Regions from separate parts of the Comamonas sp. FG99 genome, predicted to be linked through region 1. Evidence: riboswitches for the same ligand, from Rfam matches in the RefSeq annotation. Region 1 holds a riboswitch; the other holds the start of a gene.

Region 1 (7,891 bases):
CCAGGGCACCAGCCGCTGGCGGGCCAGGCTGGCGGTGCCGCCCAGCTTGGTGAAGGCCGCGAACAGCAGGTCGGTGCCCACCGCCATATAGGGCTTGACGCCAAAGAAGAAGATCAGCACCGGCGTCATCAGCGAGCCGCCGCCCACGCCGGTCAGGCCCACGATCAGGCCGACGCCAAAGCCCGCGAAAACAAACGCAAATTCCTGCATGGCCGCGACTGTAGGCGAGGCGGCATATGGATCGAACGATTATTTCGTGCTTTTCTTATGTGGATCGCCGTATATGGAAATGGCCGGCTACAGCCCGAGCACGATTTTTCCGCCGCTGGCCCTGGCGCGCGAGCAGCAGCTCATCATCTTGGTGCAGGCCGCGCGCTCGGCGCGCGTGAGCACCATGTCGCGGTGGTCGACCTCGCCGGCCAGCACCGGCACCTCGCAGGATCCGCACAGGCCTTCGCGGCAGTCGCTCTCGATGTCGATGTTGGCGCCGCGCAGCGCATCGAGCAGGGTCTGGTCGCTAGCCACCTGCAGGGTGAGGCCCGATTCGCGCAGCTCGACCTCGAAGCCGTGTTCCTTGCTCGGGTCGAGCGCGCCCAGGGTGGTGGCGAAATGCTCCACCCGCAGGCTGTCCTCGGGCCAGTGGCGGCAGGCCTGCTCCAAGCCATCGAGCAGGCGCTGCGGGCCGCAGGCATAGATCCGGGCGCCGGGGCGCACGGCGGCCAGCAGGGCGGCGTAGTCGGCGCGCCGGCCTTCTTCGCCCGCATGGACGTGCAGCCGCTCGCCATGCTGCGCCTGCAGGTCTGGCAGGAGCGCCATGCGCCGGCGCTGCCGGGCGCTGTAGTGGATTTCATACGAGATGCCTAGCGCCTTGGCGCGCGCGGCCATGGCGGCGATCGGCGTGATGCCTATGCCGCCGGCCACCAGCATCAGGTGCTGTGCGCTCTCGTCGAGCTGGAAGTGGTTGCGCGGGCCGCGCACCTGCACCTGCATGCCGGCCTGCAGTTGGTTGTGCACCCAGGCCGAGCCGCCGCGGCCGTGCTCCTCGCGCAGCACGGCGATTTCATAGATATCGGCCTGCTGCGGATCGCCGCACAGCGAGTACTGGCGTGAGATTCCAGTGTCGCCGCACTGCAGGTCGATGTGCGAGCCGGGCGTCCAGCGCGGCAGCTGGCGGCCGTCGGGGGCCTTGAGGCGTATGCGCAGCACGTCCTCGGCAATGGCCTCAACGCGGTCCACCAGCATGCTGCGGCTCGCCTGGCCGTGCGAGGATTCGCCTATGCGCACGGCCTGGCGCTGCTGCAGCAGCGCGGGGTTGGCGCGTTCGGGATTGCGCGCCGGGTCCCACTCGACCCACAGGTGCTCGGGGCCGCGGAACGAGGTGTTGGGCACATAGCTGAAGCGCTGCTCTGCCAGCCGCATATGGGGCAGGCGGCGGGCGAATTCCTCCAGGAAGATCTGCATCTCCATGCGCGCCAGGTTCTTGCCCATGCACTGGTGCGAGCCGTAGCCAAAGGTCAGGTGGTCGCTGGCGTTGTCGCGCTCGATGTCGAAGAAATCGGCATCGACGAAGTGCCCCTCGTCGTGGTTGGCCGACGAGGTGACGATGAGCAGCTTGGAGCCCGCCGGGATCGGCTGGCCGCCGATCACCACGTCCCGGGTGGCCAGGCGCCGCCAGGCGGCGACCGAGCCGTTGTGGCGCAGGCACTCTTCCACCGCGCCGGGGATCAGCGACGGGTCGCGGCAAATAGCCTGCCAGGCCTCGGGGTGCTGCAGCAAAAGCTTCACCGCGTTGGCGGTGGCATTGGCGGTGGTCTCGTGGGCGGCGACGATGCCGGCCATCATCATCGAGTGCAGGTACGAGTCGGTGACGACCTCGGGCAGCTCCCTTTGCCTGCGGATGCCGTACTGCATCCAGCCATCGGCATCGGGGTTGGCGCGCATCTTGTCCAGCACCTGGCCCGCGTATTGCCAGAACCGGCCCACCGCATGGGCCACCGCCACCTGCTCCTCGGGCCTGGGGCGGCCCCAGGTGTTGACCGTGTGGGCGATGCTGTACTTGCGCAGCGTGTCCATGTCGTCCTCGGGCACGCCGAGAAAGTGCATGGCCACGGTGAGCGGCACTTCCCACAGCATCTGGTCCACCAGGTCGGCGCGGCCGTCGGCTATGAAGCGGTCCACGTATTCGCGCGCCAGCCGGCGCACCATGGGCTCGTGGTGCGCCAGCTGCTCGGGCGTGAACGGCTCCATCAGCGCGCGGCGGCGCGGCATGTGGGCCGGCTCGTCCTCGTTGACCAGGGTGCGGTTGAGCGCGAAGCCGTAGGAGGCCAGCACCGCATTGGCCGCATCGCCCGTGGGCGTGATCTTCTCCAGCGCGATCGACGGGCTGTAGGTGAGGTTGTCGCGGAAGATGGCCTTGATGTCGTCGAAGCGTGTGACCACCCAGTAGCCCAGCTGCGGGCTGTAGAACACAGGCTCCTGCTCGCGCGCCCAGCGCACATACTCGGGCGGGTCCTGCTGGTAGCCGTCGCTGAAGGGGTCGAAGGCGGCGGCGCCCAGGCTCACCGGGCAACCGGTGGGGCCGCTGCGGCCCGAGGGCCGGGTGAGCTGGCTGTGGTCGATGGGGCAGCGGGCGGATGCCATGTTCACTCCAGCGTGATGTGCAGGTCCTTGATCAGCTTCTGCCAGCGCGTGCTCTCGCTGTTGATCAGGGCCTGGAACTGCTCGGGCGTGTTGCCCACCGGCTCCACGCCGAAGTCGATGAGCTTTTGCTTGACCGCGGGCTCGTTGATCGCGGCCACCACCTGCTTGTTCAGGGTGGCGATCACCGGGGACGGCGTCTTGGCCGGCGCCACCATGCCGACCAGCGCCGCCGCATCGACCTTGGGCAGGCCCAGCTCGGCGAAGGTCGGCACCTCGGGCAGCTGCGGCAGGCGCGTGGCATTGGCCACGGCCAGCGGCTTGACCTTGCCGCCCTTGATGAACCCCGCGCCCGCGGCCAGGTCCACCATCATCGCCGGAACCTGGCCGCCGGCCACGTCGCCCAGCGCAGGCGCCGCGCCGCGGTAGGGCGCATGCACCAGCGACAGGCCGGCCTCCACCTTCAGCAGCTCCATCGCCAGGTGGTGCGGGCTGCCCGCGCCGGCCGAAGCGTAGTTCAGCCCCTGCTTGCTGGCCTTGGCCTTGGCGATGAAATCGCGGGCATCGGCAAAGCCGGCGTTCGGATTGACCACCAGGATCATCGGAAAGCGTCCCATCAGCGTGACCGGCGCCAGATCCTTGGAGGGGTTGTAGCTCAGCGTCTTGTACAACACCGGGTTGTAGATCAGCGTGCCGTTGTCGGCCGAGAGCACGGTGTAGCCGTCGGCCGCGGCGCGCGCGGTTTCGGAGGCGGCGATCGCGGTGTTGCCGCCGGGCTTGTTGTCCACCACCACCGGCTGCTTGATGTGGGCCGACAGCGCCTGCCCGATGGTGCGGGCCAGGAAGTCCGAGCCGCCGCCCGCCGCATAGGGCACTAGCCAGCGGATCGGCTTGGAGGGGTAGGCATCGTCGGCCCAGGCGCCGGTGGACATGCCGGCCAGGGCGGACAGCGCCAGCAGGCTGGCGGCGAAAGCGCGTTTTTTCATCGAAAGTCTCCGTGAACAGGTTCTAAGCCATTGTGGCGCCATGCATGGCGCAATGGCAGAGAAAACCCGTATATCCAATATCAGGGGATTTCCCTATATTTGCCCCCAAGGCTGTCAGCCTGGTGATGCCGAGAGAGACTGTTGCGTGCCCGCGTGCCGCATACAGCGCCGAAGGAGCAACCGCCCCGGAAACTCTCAGGCAAAAGGATCGGCATCACCGTCCATGCACTCTGAAGAATGTCCGGCGCCGTTGTCCGCCGGGCATACCGAAGGAGCAAGCGATCATCGCCCCGGCGATGCTGCGTGAATCTCTCAGGTCCAGAACAGAGGGGGCGTCCGGTGCACATGGTGTGCCCGGGCTCCACCTTTGACACATCCGGGACCTGATCCATCATGAAGAAAACCATCGCCGTCATCGGTGGCGGAATCACTGGCGTGACCACGGCCTACGCGCTGGCCCAGCGCGGGTTTGCCGTCACCTTGTTCGAAAAGCAGCGCTACGCCGCCATGGAAACCTCGTTTGCCAACGGCGGGCAGCTCTCGGCCTCGAATGCCGAGGTGTGGACCCATTGGTCCACCATTCTGAAGGGCCTCAAGTGGATGCTCAAGAGCGATGCGCCGCTGCTGGTCAACCCCAAGCCAAGCTGGCACAAGCTCTCGTGGTTCTTCGAATTCCTCGCGGCGATCCCGCACTACCAGAGGAACACCGTTGAAACCGCCAGGCTGGCCATTGCGGCCCGCGAGCACCTTTTTGCCTGGGCCGCGCAAGAGGGCATCGACTTCGACCTGAAGCAGAAAGGCATCCTCCATATCTACCGCAACAAGGCCGGCTTCGAGCATGCGGGCATGGTCTCGAAGCTGCTGGCCCAGGGTGGGCTGGAGCGGCGCGCACTGACGCCGCAGGAGATCCGGGACATCGAGCCGACCCTGTCCGGCGCCTTCTATGGCGGCTACTTCACCGAGAGCGACTCGACCGGCGACATCCACAAATTCACCAGCGGGCTGGCTGCCGCCTGCGTGCGCCACGGGGTGCGCTGCCTGTACGGCCAGCAGGTGCTGTCCGTGGCGGCCGATGGCCGGCAGGCCCGCGTGACCGCGAGCGATGCGCAGGGCACGTCCACCTCCAGCTTCGACGGCATCGTGGTCTGCGCCGGCACCGCCAGCCGCATGCTGGCAGCCCAGCTGGGGGACCGCGTCAATATCTATCCGGTCAAGGGCTATTCCATCACCGTCAACCTGCTCGATGAAGCCAGCCGCGCCGCGGCGCCGGTGGTGAGCCTGCTGGACGACGAGACCAAGCTGGTCACCAGCCGCCTGGGCGAAGAGCGCTTTCGGGTGGCGGGCACCGCGGAATTCAATGGCTACAACCGGGATATCCGGGCCGACCGGATCCGGCCCCTGGTCGAGTGGGTGCAGGCCTGCTTTCCCGGTGTCAGCACCCGCAGCGTCGTGCCATGGGCCGGCCTGCGCCCGATGATGCCCGACATGCTGCCGCGCATCGGGCGCGGCAGCAAGCCCGGTGTCTTCTACAACACAGGCCACGGCCATCTGGGCTGGACCTTGTCGGCGGTGACCGCCAGCATGCTCGGGGATATTGCGCAGCAGGCGATGGGGCCGGCTGCAGCGGTGTAGCAGGCGAAGGCATGGCGCGGCATACCGCGCCGTGCCTTGCCCTCACTGCACCAAATCGTACACCGCACGCAGGCGCTGCGTGTCGCGGCCCAGGCGGCGGCTGTCGGGCAGGCGGCCTACCCAGCGCATCCGGCGTACGGTGGTGTCGAGCGCCGCGCGCGCGCTGGCATCCAGCTGGTCATGCCATTGCTGCCAGTGCGGGCGGGCGGCGCCGAGCATGCCGGCCTGGCGCAGGAAGAGCGCGCTGGAGTGGGCGTAGCACAGCGCGTCCTTGACGATGCACAACTCGCGCGGCAGCGTGGCCAGCGGGTCGTCCTCGAAGTCGATGTAGCCGATCACGTCGTCGGGGCAGCGCACCATGTTGCGCGCAAAGCCCTGGCTCAGGCAGGTGCCGCTGCCGTGCACCCGCTGCATGGCGGCAAAGCCCCGCCGCCACAGCCACAGCGCCTGCTGCGGTGCATGGCGTGCGGCGTTCTCGATCTCGTCGGCCAGCGACGGCGTGGCCTGGCCCGGCGCGCCCAGGTGGCGCATCAGAAAGCCGTCTTCCTCGACAGCCAGCACGGCGGGCACGCGCAGCCCGCGCGCGGCCAGGTCGCGCAACCGCCGCACCTCGGTGGCGATGGCCTCGCGGCCGCCGGGGTTGACCACGGGCTGCAGCACATCCACCTTGAGCAGCCGCGCGGCCATGCCCAGCAGCCGGTAGCGCCAGGCAGCGATCGGCGGGCCGGCGCGCTTGAGCCAGACCGACTCGCCGGGCAGTTCGTAGCGCACGACGTTGAAGCTTTGCGCCTGCAGGTGCGAGCGCAGGAACGCGGTGTAGTCGGTGGCGGTGAGTGCGTGGTTCAAGGCGTGGCGGAGATTTAGATCAAGGCTGCATTGTCGCCGGTGGCGCTGGCCTGCTGGCGTTCTTCGGCCTTGCGGGCTCGGGGCGCCGACGGCTTGATCGACGGCGTCGCCGCCTGGAAGCTCTCGGCGCTGGCCAGCGGCCAGTAGGTTCGGAACACCTGGTGCTGCCGCTCCAGCTCGTGCAGCAGCGCGCCGGGCTGCACCTGCAGCAGCAGGTTGGAAAGCAGGCGCACCTCGGTGTCGCTGATGCGTCGCACGATGTGGTGGGCGCTGAAATCGCCCGGGTGCTGCAGCCCGGCGGCCTGCACCATCTCTTGCAGCGCATGCAGCGTGCTCTTGTGGAACTGGGCCACGCGCAGGGCCTTGTCGGGCACCACCAGCGCCTGCTGGCGCAGCGGGTCCTGCGTGGTCACGCCGGTGGGGCAGTTGCCGGTGTGGCAGCTCTGCGCCTGGATGCAGCCCAGCGCCATCATGAAGCCGCGCCCGGCGTTGCACCAGTCCGCGCCCAGCGCCATCATGCGCGCGATGTCGAAGGCGGTGATCACCTTGCCCGCCGCGCCGATCTTGATGCGCTCGCGCAGGTTCACGCCCACCAGCGTGTTGTGCACCAGCAGCAGGCCGTCTTGCAGCGGCACGCCGATGTGGTCGCTGAACTCCACCGGCGCGGCGCCGGTGCCGCCCTCGGCGCCGTCCACCACGATGAAATCCGGCGTGATGCCGGTCTTGAGCATGGCCTTGACCATGGCGAACCATTCCCAGGGGTGGCCCACGCAGAACTTGAAGCCCGTGGGCTTGCCGCCCGACAGGCGCCGCAGCCGGGCGATGAAGTGCATCATCTCCTCGGGCGTGGAAAAGGCGCTGTGGCTGGCCGGCGAGATGCAATCCACGCCGACCGGCACGCCGCGCGCGGCCGAGATTTCGGGCGTGACTTTGGCGCCCGGCAGCACGCCGCCGTGGCCGGGCTTGGCGCCCTGGCTGAGCTTGATTTCGATCATCCGCACCTGCGGCTGGGTGGCATTGGCGACGAAGCGCTCTTCGCTGAACGTGCCGTCGGCATTGCGGCAGCCGAAGTAGCCCGAGCCGATTTCCCAGATCAGGTCGCCGCCATGCACGCGGTGGTGTTCGGAGATCGAGCCCTCGCCGGTGTCGTGCGCAAAGCCGCCGATCTTGGCGCCCTTGTTGAGCGCCAGGATGGCATTGGCCGACAGTGCGCCGAAGCTCATCGCCGAGATGTTGAACACGCTGGCCTCGTAGGGCTGGGTGCAGGCGCTGTCCGAGTCCGGCGGCGCATCGGGGCTGGCGCCGATGGTGACGCGGAAGTCGTGCCCGTCGAGCCGGGTGGGCGCGAGCGAGTGGTTCACCCATTCGTAGCCTTGCGCGCTGACATCCATCAGCGTGCCGAAGGGCCGGTTGTCCGGCTCGCCCTTGGCGCGCTGGTACACCAGCGAGCGCTGGGCGCGTGAAAACGGCAGCGTCTCGGTATCGCTCTCGATGAAGTACTGGCGCATCTCGGGGCGGATGAACTCCAGGAAGAAGCGCATATGGCCGATCACCGGGTAGTTGCGCAAGATGGCATGGCGGGTCTGGCGCAGGTCGTACAGGCCGAGCAGCACCAGCGCCGCGCCGGCCAGGGCGCCGAGCCACCACCACGGCGAGCCGCCAGTGAGGAGTGCCGCCAGGCTCAAAGCCAGCAGCAGCACGCAGAGGATGAGCACGGTGTAGCGCACCGGGTAGAGTTTGTTGAGCTGGTGGATCATGGGGGCTCTCTCGGCGATACCGCCGTACTTGTT
Region 2 (7,891 bases), on a different contig from region 1:
CAGGCCAGCGCCACCTGCGCCACCGTGGCCTGGTGCTTGCCGGCGATCCGCGCCAGCACCGGGTCCTGCAGCACCTTGCCGTAGGCCAGCGTCATGTACGAGGTCACCGCAATGCCTTGCTCCTTGAGGAAATCGGTGAGCTTGCGGTTTTGCAGGTACGGGCTCAGCTCGATCTGGTTGGTGGCGATCGCGCCCTCGCCTACCGCGGCGACGGCCTGCCTGCTCAGTTCGATGTTGAAGTTGGAGATGCCAATCTGCCGCGTCAGGCCCAGGGCCTTGGCCTCGGCCAGCGCCTCCATGTATTCGGGCAGCTCCACGCCATTGCCGGGGGCGGGCCAGTGGATCAGCGTCAGGTCCACATGGTCGGCGCGCAGCTTGGCAAGGCTCTCGCGCAGGCTGGGCACCAGTTTGGCCCTGGCGTAGTTGTCGGTCCAGATCTTGGTGGTCACGAACAGCTCGGAGCGCGGCACGCCGCTTTCGGCAATCGCCTGGCCGACCTCGGCCTCGTTGTTGTAGATCTGCGCGGTATCGATGGCGCGGTAGCCCAGCTCCAGCGCGTTGCGCACCGAATCGATCACCGTCTGGCCGTTCAAGCGGAAGGTGCCGACACCAAAGGAAGGGATGCTCATGGAAAGACTCCGGAATCAAGGGTAAAAAAAGCCCCCCACGCTTGCTCACTGCGTGTAGCCGCTGCCCCCCGAGGGAGGCGCTTTTGCCTTGGGGCGGCCCGGCGGCAAAAAAGGCCGGTCAACGGGCTCTGAGATTCTGGGCTCCAGTGTGCCCGGTTAATATTTGCAGATTAAGCCCTGTATTGAGTAAATTCTATTGATTTAAATTCAATAATGAAGACCACCCTCGACGAACTCCAGGCCCTGGTGGCGGTGGTGGACACGGGCTCCATCACCGCCGCCGCGGAGCTGCTGGGGCTGACCGTCTCGGCCACCAGCCGCACGCTGAGGCGGCTGGAAGAAAAGCTGCAGACCACTTTGCTGCGCCGCACCACGCGCCGGCTGGAACTGACCGAGGAAGGCGCCGCCTTCGTGCCGCAGGCGCGCGCCATCCTGGCCTCGGTCGACGCGGCCGAGGAGCAGATGGCCGCGCGGCGCCAGCGCCCGGCCGGCCGGCTGCGGGTCGATGCCGCCATGCCCTTCCTGCTGCATGTGCTGGTGCCGCTGATTGCTGGATTCCGCGAACACTACCCCGAGGTGGAGCTGGAACTCAATTCGAACGAAGGCATCGTCGACCTGATCGAAAAGCGCACCGACGTGGCCTTGCGCATCGGCATGCTGAAAGACTCCACGCTGCACGCCCGCCCGGTAGCCAGCAGCCGCATACGGGTGCTGGCCAGCCCCGCCTACCTGAAGCGCCACGGCACGCCCGGCGCAGTCAGCGAGCTGGCACGGCACACGCTGCTGGGCTTCACCCAGCCCGAGACACTGAACGACTGGCCGCTGCGCGATGCGGCCGGCGCCCCCCTGCGCGTGCGCCCGGCCATCGGCGCATCCAGCGGCGAGACGCTGCGCCACATGGCGCTGGCCGGGCTTGGCATCGTCTGCCTGTCGGACTTCATGACGCGCGCAGACCGCAGCAGCGGCGCGCTGGTGCCATTGCTTGCACAGCAGACGCTGGATGTGCGCCAGCCTATCCACGCGGTCTACTACCGCAACACCGCACTGGCCGCGCGCATCACCTGCTTTGTCGACCATGTGGCCGAGGCGCTCGGCCGGCGGGCATTCGAAGACTAGGGCCCGGGCTCCGGCCACAGTCACACCCCCAGTGGCAGATCCGCCTTCTTCAGCGTGCGCAGCACAAAGCTCGACTGGCTGTGGCGTATGCCCTTGATCTTGTAGAGCTGCTCGCGCAGCAGCCGCTCGTAGTCGCGCGTGTCCTTCACCACCACGCGCAGCAGGTAGTCGTATTCGCCGGAGACCAGGTGCGCCTCCACCACTTCGGGAATGGTCGCCAGCACCTCGCCGAACTTCTCCAGCGTATTGTCGGAGTGGCTGTCGAGCGTGACCTGCACCAGCACCGTGTCGCCCAAGCCCAGCGCCTGCGGATTCAGGCGCACGGTATAGCCTTCGATCACTCCGGCCTCCTCCAGCTTCTTGATGCGCCCCCAGCAAGGCGAAGGGCTCAGACCCACCGCATGGCCTATGTCTTGCAGGCTGGCGCGGCTGTTGGCCTGCAGCACCGCAAGAATTTTCCGATCCAAACGATCAAGCAGCATATTTTTTCACCAAAATCCTTTGAGAAGAATTTTTTCCTAAATTATGGCGAATTATCAGACAAATCAAAAATTCTTCCCAGTGCTTGGAGCGCATACTTTCTGCATCGAAACACTTTTACCGAAGCCGCTTTCTTGCAGAGCCCGTTTACCGACAGTCCCTCGCATGCCCGGCTCCCAGGCGGTTACCGCTGTCTGGGAGCTGTTGCATTGGCACAGCTGCCCCTCCCGGGCGTGGCATAGTTCGCCCTGTTCCCAAAGACCTTGTTTTCCATCCCATCCATGAGCAACCCCGATTTTTGCGCCCAGGCCATGGTGCTGGCCGCCGGCCGCGGCGAACGCATGCGCCCGCTGACCGACCACACCCCCAAGCCCCTGCTGCCGGTGCGCGGCAAGCCGTTGATGCAATGGTCCATGGAAGCGCTGGCGCAGGGCGGCGTGCGCCGCATGGTCATCAACACCGGCTGGCTGGGTGCGCAGGTGGCCGCCCAGTGGCCCGAGGCACCGGCCGCGGCCCGGCTCGCAGGCGCCGAGGTACAGATACGCTACTCGCGCGAAGACCTGGATTTCGGCGGCGGCATAGAGACCAGCGGCGCAATCAGCCGCGCCCTGCCCTGGCTGGACGACAGCTTCTGGCTGGTATCGGGCGATGTGTTCATGCCTGGCTTCGCCTTCGCCGAAGCGCTGCGCGCGCGCTTCGCCGCCAGCGGCGAGCTGGCGCACTTGTGGCTGGTGCCCAATGCGCCGCACCATCCGCGCGGCGATTTCATCCTGGAGGCCGACGGCCGCGCCACCAATCCGCAGCCCGGCGACGAGCGCCAGCGCCTCACCTATGGCTGCGTGGCGCTGCTCAGGAAGGAACTGTTCCAGCTACCCTACTGCGACATCCCGCCCGGCAACCCGCAGGGTATCAAGATGCCGCTGGTGCAGCAGCTGCGCGCCGCCATGCAGGCCGGCCGCTGCGGCGCCACCCGCTATGACGGCCCCTGGACCGACGTGGGCACGCCCGCGCGGCTGGCCAGCATCGCCTGAACGGGTCGCCGCCCACCCCCTTGGCGGGTGGCTCACAGCTTTCCCTGCTGCAATGCAAATAATTCCTGTTTAGATTAGGATTGCACGCCAGCCTATCCCGTCCATTGCCACAGCCCATCCCCATGGCCCCATCCCGCCCGGTACTTCACTCCCTGATCCTGGCCTGCGCAAGCGCATCCGCCTGCCTGGCATGGCCTGCCGCCACAGCGGCCGACATAGCGGTGGGCACACCGCTGCAAGGCAGGCTGGAGGCCGCGCAGTCGCAGCGCTGGCGCGTGCAACTGCCTGCCGGCCATGTGGTGCAAGGCGATGTCAACGGCCCCGGCGCGGTGCTGGATCTGCTCGATGCCGAGGGCCGCCACCTGCGCCGGCTGGCCGATGCCGAGCACGGCCTGCAAGACTTTAGCTGGCAGGCGCAGGCTGGGCAGCAGTTGCAGCTGCGGGCCGGATCGCAGGGCGCCCCCTACACGCTGCAGCTGCGCCGCACACTGGCGCCGGCAACCGGCTCGGCCGCGCAAGCGCCCCGCCCCGAAAGCCAGCGCCTGCAGGCGCTGGCGCAATCCCTGGCGGCTGGCGGCAATACCGAGGCCTTCTGGCAGGAGCGCGAACGGCAGGGCACGCCGCTGGTCGAGCCGCTGTCCGAGCGCGAATCGCTGGTCACCTTCCTGTGGCGCGGCGGCGCGCAGACCCAGAGCGTGCGGCTGTTCGGCAGCCCTTCGGGCGAGCACGATCCGCTGCAGCGCCTGGATGCCAGCGACGTCTGGTGGGCGAGTTTTCGCATGCCGTCCAGCGCCCGCCTGTCCTACCGGCTCGCGCCCGACGTGCCGCGCGTGCAAGGCACGCCGCAGGAGCAGCGCCGCATGATCCTGGCCACCGCGCAGCGCGATCCGCTGAACCCGCATGTATTCCCGGCGCAGGCCGACGCGGGGCTCGACGCCTTCCAGGGCCATTCGGTGCTGGAACTGCCGCAGGCCCCGCGCCAGCCCTGGATCGCCGCCCGCTCCGGCGTGCCCCAGGGCCAGCTGACGCAGCACCTGCTGCCCAGCCGCATCCTCGGCAACGAGCGCGCGGTCTGGCTCTACCGCCCGGCGCATGCCAGGCCGCAGGCGCTGCTGGTGCTGTTCGACGCCCATGCCTACCGGCAGGACGTGCCCACGCCGCGCATCGTGGACAACCTGCTGGCCGACGGGCTGATCCCGCCCACCGCCGTGGTGCTGCTGGCCAACCCCAGCCCCGCAGCGCGCGCCGCCGAGCTGCCGCCCAACCCGCGCTTCACTCGTTTTCTCGACGAGGAGCTGATGCCCTGGGTACGCGCCCAGGGCCTGGCGCAGGCGCCCGCGGCCACGGTGGTCGCCGGCTCGAGCTACGGCGGCCTGGCTTCGGCCCATGCGGGCCTCATGCTGCCGCAGTGGTTCGGCCGGGTGCTGAGCCTGTCGGGCTCGTTCTGGTGGGCGCCGCCCGGCGAGCGGCCGGGCTGGATGATGCGCCGCTATGCCCAGGAGCCCCGGCGCGAGCTGCGCCTGTACCTCGATGCCGGCCGCTACGAAGCGGCGCGCGCGGGGCAGGACGGCATCCTGGAAACCAATCGCCATCTCGGCGACGTGCTGCGCGCCAAGGGCTACGCGCTGACCCAGCGCGAGCACGCCACCGGCCATGACTACCTGCACTGGCAGGGCGCGCTGGGCTGCGGCCTGGTGGCGCTGCTCAACCCCGAGCGCTTTGCGCAAGGCTTGCCGGTTTGCGACGGATTGAGCGACTGAGCCCCCGGCGCTTCCGCTACAATCCACCCGGTCAGGAGAGAGCCTTGCAATACAGGCCGCCGAAGGCGCAGGTACCCACTGAACGCTCAGGCAAAAGGACTGGCAAACGCCTTGCTCGCCAAGGCGTCACCTTGCTGGAGAGAGGTGCGGCGCACGCCGCATCCACCGAAGGAGCAAGCCCCGGTTACGGGGTGAATCTCTCAGGTAAAGCGGACAGCGGGGCAAACCGCATGCAGCGCCATCGGTGCGCGGCATGCGCCATTGATTTGCCCACAGCCACTCCGAGTTGCCCATGACCGCTTCCGCCCTCCAAACCACGCCGCTCAACGCCCTGCACCTGGAGCTGGGCGCCCGCATGGTGCCTTTCGCCGGCTACTCCATGCCGGTGCAGTACCCCGAGGGGCTGATCGCCGAGCACAAGCACACCCGCGCCAGCGCCGGCCTGTTCGATGTGTCGCACATGGGCCAGCTGCGCCTGGTGGGCCCGGATGCCGCCGCGGCCTTCGAATCGCTGATGCCGGTGGACGTGATCGACCTGCCGGTGGGCAAGCAGCGCTACGGCCTGCTGCTGAACGACGAAGGCGGCATCCTCGACGACCTGATGTTCTTCAACCAGGGCGAGGATTCGCTCTTCGTGATCGTCAACGGTGCCTGCAAGGCGACCGACATCGCCCATATCCAGGCACGCATCGGCGGCCGCTGCCAGGTGCTCCCCATGCCCGGGCACGGCCTGCTGGCGCTGCAGGGCCCGCTGGCGGTCCAGGCGCTGTCGCGCCTGGCGCCGGGCGCCGAGAAGCTGGTGTTCATGACCGGTGGAACATTCGATGTCGACGGCATTCCCTGCTTCATCACCCGCAGCGGCTACACCGGCGAGGATGGCTTCGAGATCTCGGTGCCCGGCGAGCAGGCCGAGGCGCTGGCGCGCAAGCTGCTGGCCCAGCCCGAGGTCAAGCCCATCGGCCTGGGCGCGCGCAACTCGCTGCGGCTGGAAGCCGGCCTGTGCCTGTACGGCAGCGACCTGGACACCACCACCACGCCGCCCGAGGCCGCGCTGAACTGGGCCATCCAGAAGGTGCGCCGCAGCGGCGGCGCGCGCGCCGGGGGCTTTCCCGGCGCCGACAAGGTGCTGGCGCAGATCGACAATCCCGCCCTGCTTGCGCGCAAGCGCGTGGGCCTGGTGGCGCTGGAGCGCATTCCGGTGCGCGAGCAGGTGGAGCTGCAGGATGCCGGCGGCAGGACCGTCGGCGTGGTCACCAGCGGTCTGCTCGGCCCCTCGGTGGATCGGCCCATTGCCATGGCCTATGTGGACGCGGCGCTGGCCACGGTGGGCCAAAAGCTCGACGCCATCGTGCGCGGCAAGCGCGTGCCGATGGAAGTGGCGCCCATGCCCTTCATACCGCCCAACTACTTCCGCGGATAACATCACGCAGCCGCCGGCATGCCTGCTGGCGGCCAACCCTTTCTTTCCCTCTCTAGCTCCCGGAGCCCACATGACTGTCAAATTCTCCAAAGAACACGAATGGATCAACGCCGCCGATGCCAGCGCGGCCGTGGTCGGCATCACCGTGCATGCGCAGGACGCGCTCGGTGACGTGGTCTTCGTCGACCTGCCCGAGGTGGGCGCGAGCTTCGGCCAGGGCGACGTGGCCGGCGTGGTCGAATCGGTGAAGGCCGCCGCCGACGTGTACATGCCCGTCTCCGGCGAGATCGTCGAAGTCAACGAAGCCCTGCGCGCCGACCCTTCGCTGGCCAACAGCGACCCGCTGGGCGCCGGCTGGTTCTTCAAGGTCAAGCTGGCCGATGCCGGCCAGCTTGACGGCCTGCTCGACGAAACCGCCTACAACGAGTTCGCCCAAGCAAGTTAAGCGTTGTGCGACGGGCGTTTTGCGTACACCGCGCCAAACGCCCGTCGTCCTGCTTCGCCTAACGCAAAACCCTCAACGTTCACCTCCCCTATGCTGATGCCCTCCACCCCGTCTCTCGCAGCGCTGGAAAACCCCAGCGAGTTCCTGCCCCGCCATGTAGGCATCGATGCCGCAGGCGAAGCGCACATGCTGTCCGCCATCGGCGTGGCCTCGCGCCAGGCGCTGATCGAGAGCGTGGTGCCCGCATCCATCGTGCGCCGCCAGCCCATGGAGCTGCCCGCGGCCGTAAGCGAAGCCGCCGCGCTGGATGAGCTCAAGGCCATCGCCGGCAAGAACCGGCTGCTCAAGAGCTTCATCGGCCAGGGCTACTACGGCACGCACACGCCCGGCGTGATCCTGCGCAACATCCTCGAAAACCCAGCCTGGTACACCGCCTACACGCCCTACCAGGCCGAAATCTCGCAAGGCCGCATGGAGGCGCTGGTCAACTTCCAGACCATGGTCTGCGACCTGACGGCCATGCCGATCGCCAACGCCTCCATGCTCGACGAGGCCACCGCCGCCGCCGAGGCGATGACACTCGCCAAGCGCTCGGTCAAGAGCAAAAGCAACCGCTTCGTGGTCGCGGGCGATGCGCATCCGCAGACCATCGAGGTCATCCAGACCCGCGCCGCTCCCATGGGCATCGAGGTGGCACTGGCCAACTCGCTGGAAGAATGGAACACGCTGCTGGACGGCGACTACTTCGCCGTACTGGCCCAGTACCCCGCCACCAGCGGCCGCATCGACGACCTGCGCGCCGACGTGGACAAGGCCCATGCCAGGCAGGCCGCTTTCATCGTGGCCGCCGACCTGCTGGCGCTGACCCTCATCGCCCCGCCCGGCGAATGGGGCGCCGACATCGTCGTCGGCACCACGCAGCGCTTCGGCATGCCCATGGGCGCCGGCGGCCCGCACGCCGCCTTCATGGCCTGCCGCGACGAATACAAGCGCTCGCTGCCCGGCCGCCT

Evidence for each region. Region 1 has a riboswitch for glycine ahead of ACODRX_RS03015 (D-amino acid dehydrogenase). Riboswitches for the same ligand answer to the same signal wherever they lie in the genome.
Region 2: linked by a shared signal. The riboswitch ahead of gcvT (glycine cleavage system aminomethyltransferase GcvT) and the one ahead of ACODRX_RS03015 (D-amino acid dehydrogenase) in region 1 are both predicted to bind glycine.

What each region holds. Positions count from the first base shown of each region.
Region 1 covers NZ_JBMDII010000003.1:56,533-64,423, forward strand. The annotation lists gene ACODRX_RS03000 (sulfite exporter TauE/SafE family protein) at 1-210, opposite strand, end outside; gene ACODRX_RS03005 (cytochrome P450/oxidoreductase) at 298-2,640, opposite strand; gene ACODRX_RS03010 (Bug family tripartite tricarboxylate transporter substrate binding protein) at 2,643-3,623, opposite strand; glycine riboswitch at 3,743-3,844, shown strand; gene ACODRX_RS03015 (D-amino acid dehydrogenase) at 4,017-5,255, shown strand; gene ACODRX_RS03020 (BUD32 family EKC/KEOPS complex subunit) at 5,298-6,101, opposite strand; gene ACODRX_RS03025 (FMN-binding glutamate synthase family protein) at 6,116-7,858, opposite strand.
Region 2 covers NZ_JBMDII010000048.1:8,186-16,076, reverse strand. The annotation lists gene dkgB (2,5-didehydrogluconate reductase DkgB) at 1-629, opposite strand, end outside; gene ACODRX_RS22925 (LysR substrate-binding domain-containing protein) at 843-1,745, shown strand; gene ACODRX_RS22920 (Lrp/AsnC family transcriptional regulator) at 1,766-2,227, opposite strand; gene ACODRX_RS22915 (nucleotidyltransferase family protein) at 2,507-3,256, shown strand; gene fes (enterochelin esterase) at 3,379-5,016, shown strand; glycine riboswitch at 5,039-5,128, shown strand; glycine riboswitch at 5,141-5,243, shown strand; gene gcvT (glycine cleavage system aminomethyltransferase GcvT) at 5,309-6,436, shown strand; gene gcvH (glycine cleavage system protein GcvH) at 6,507-6,881, shown strand; gene gcvP (aminomethyl-transferring glycine dehydrogenase) at 6,972-7,891, shown strand, end outside.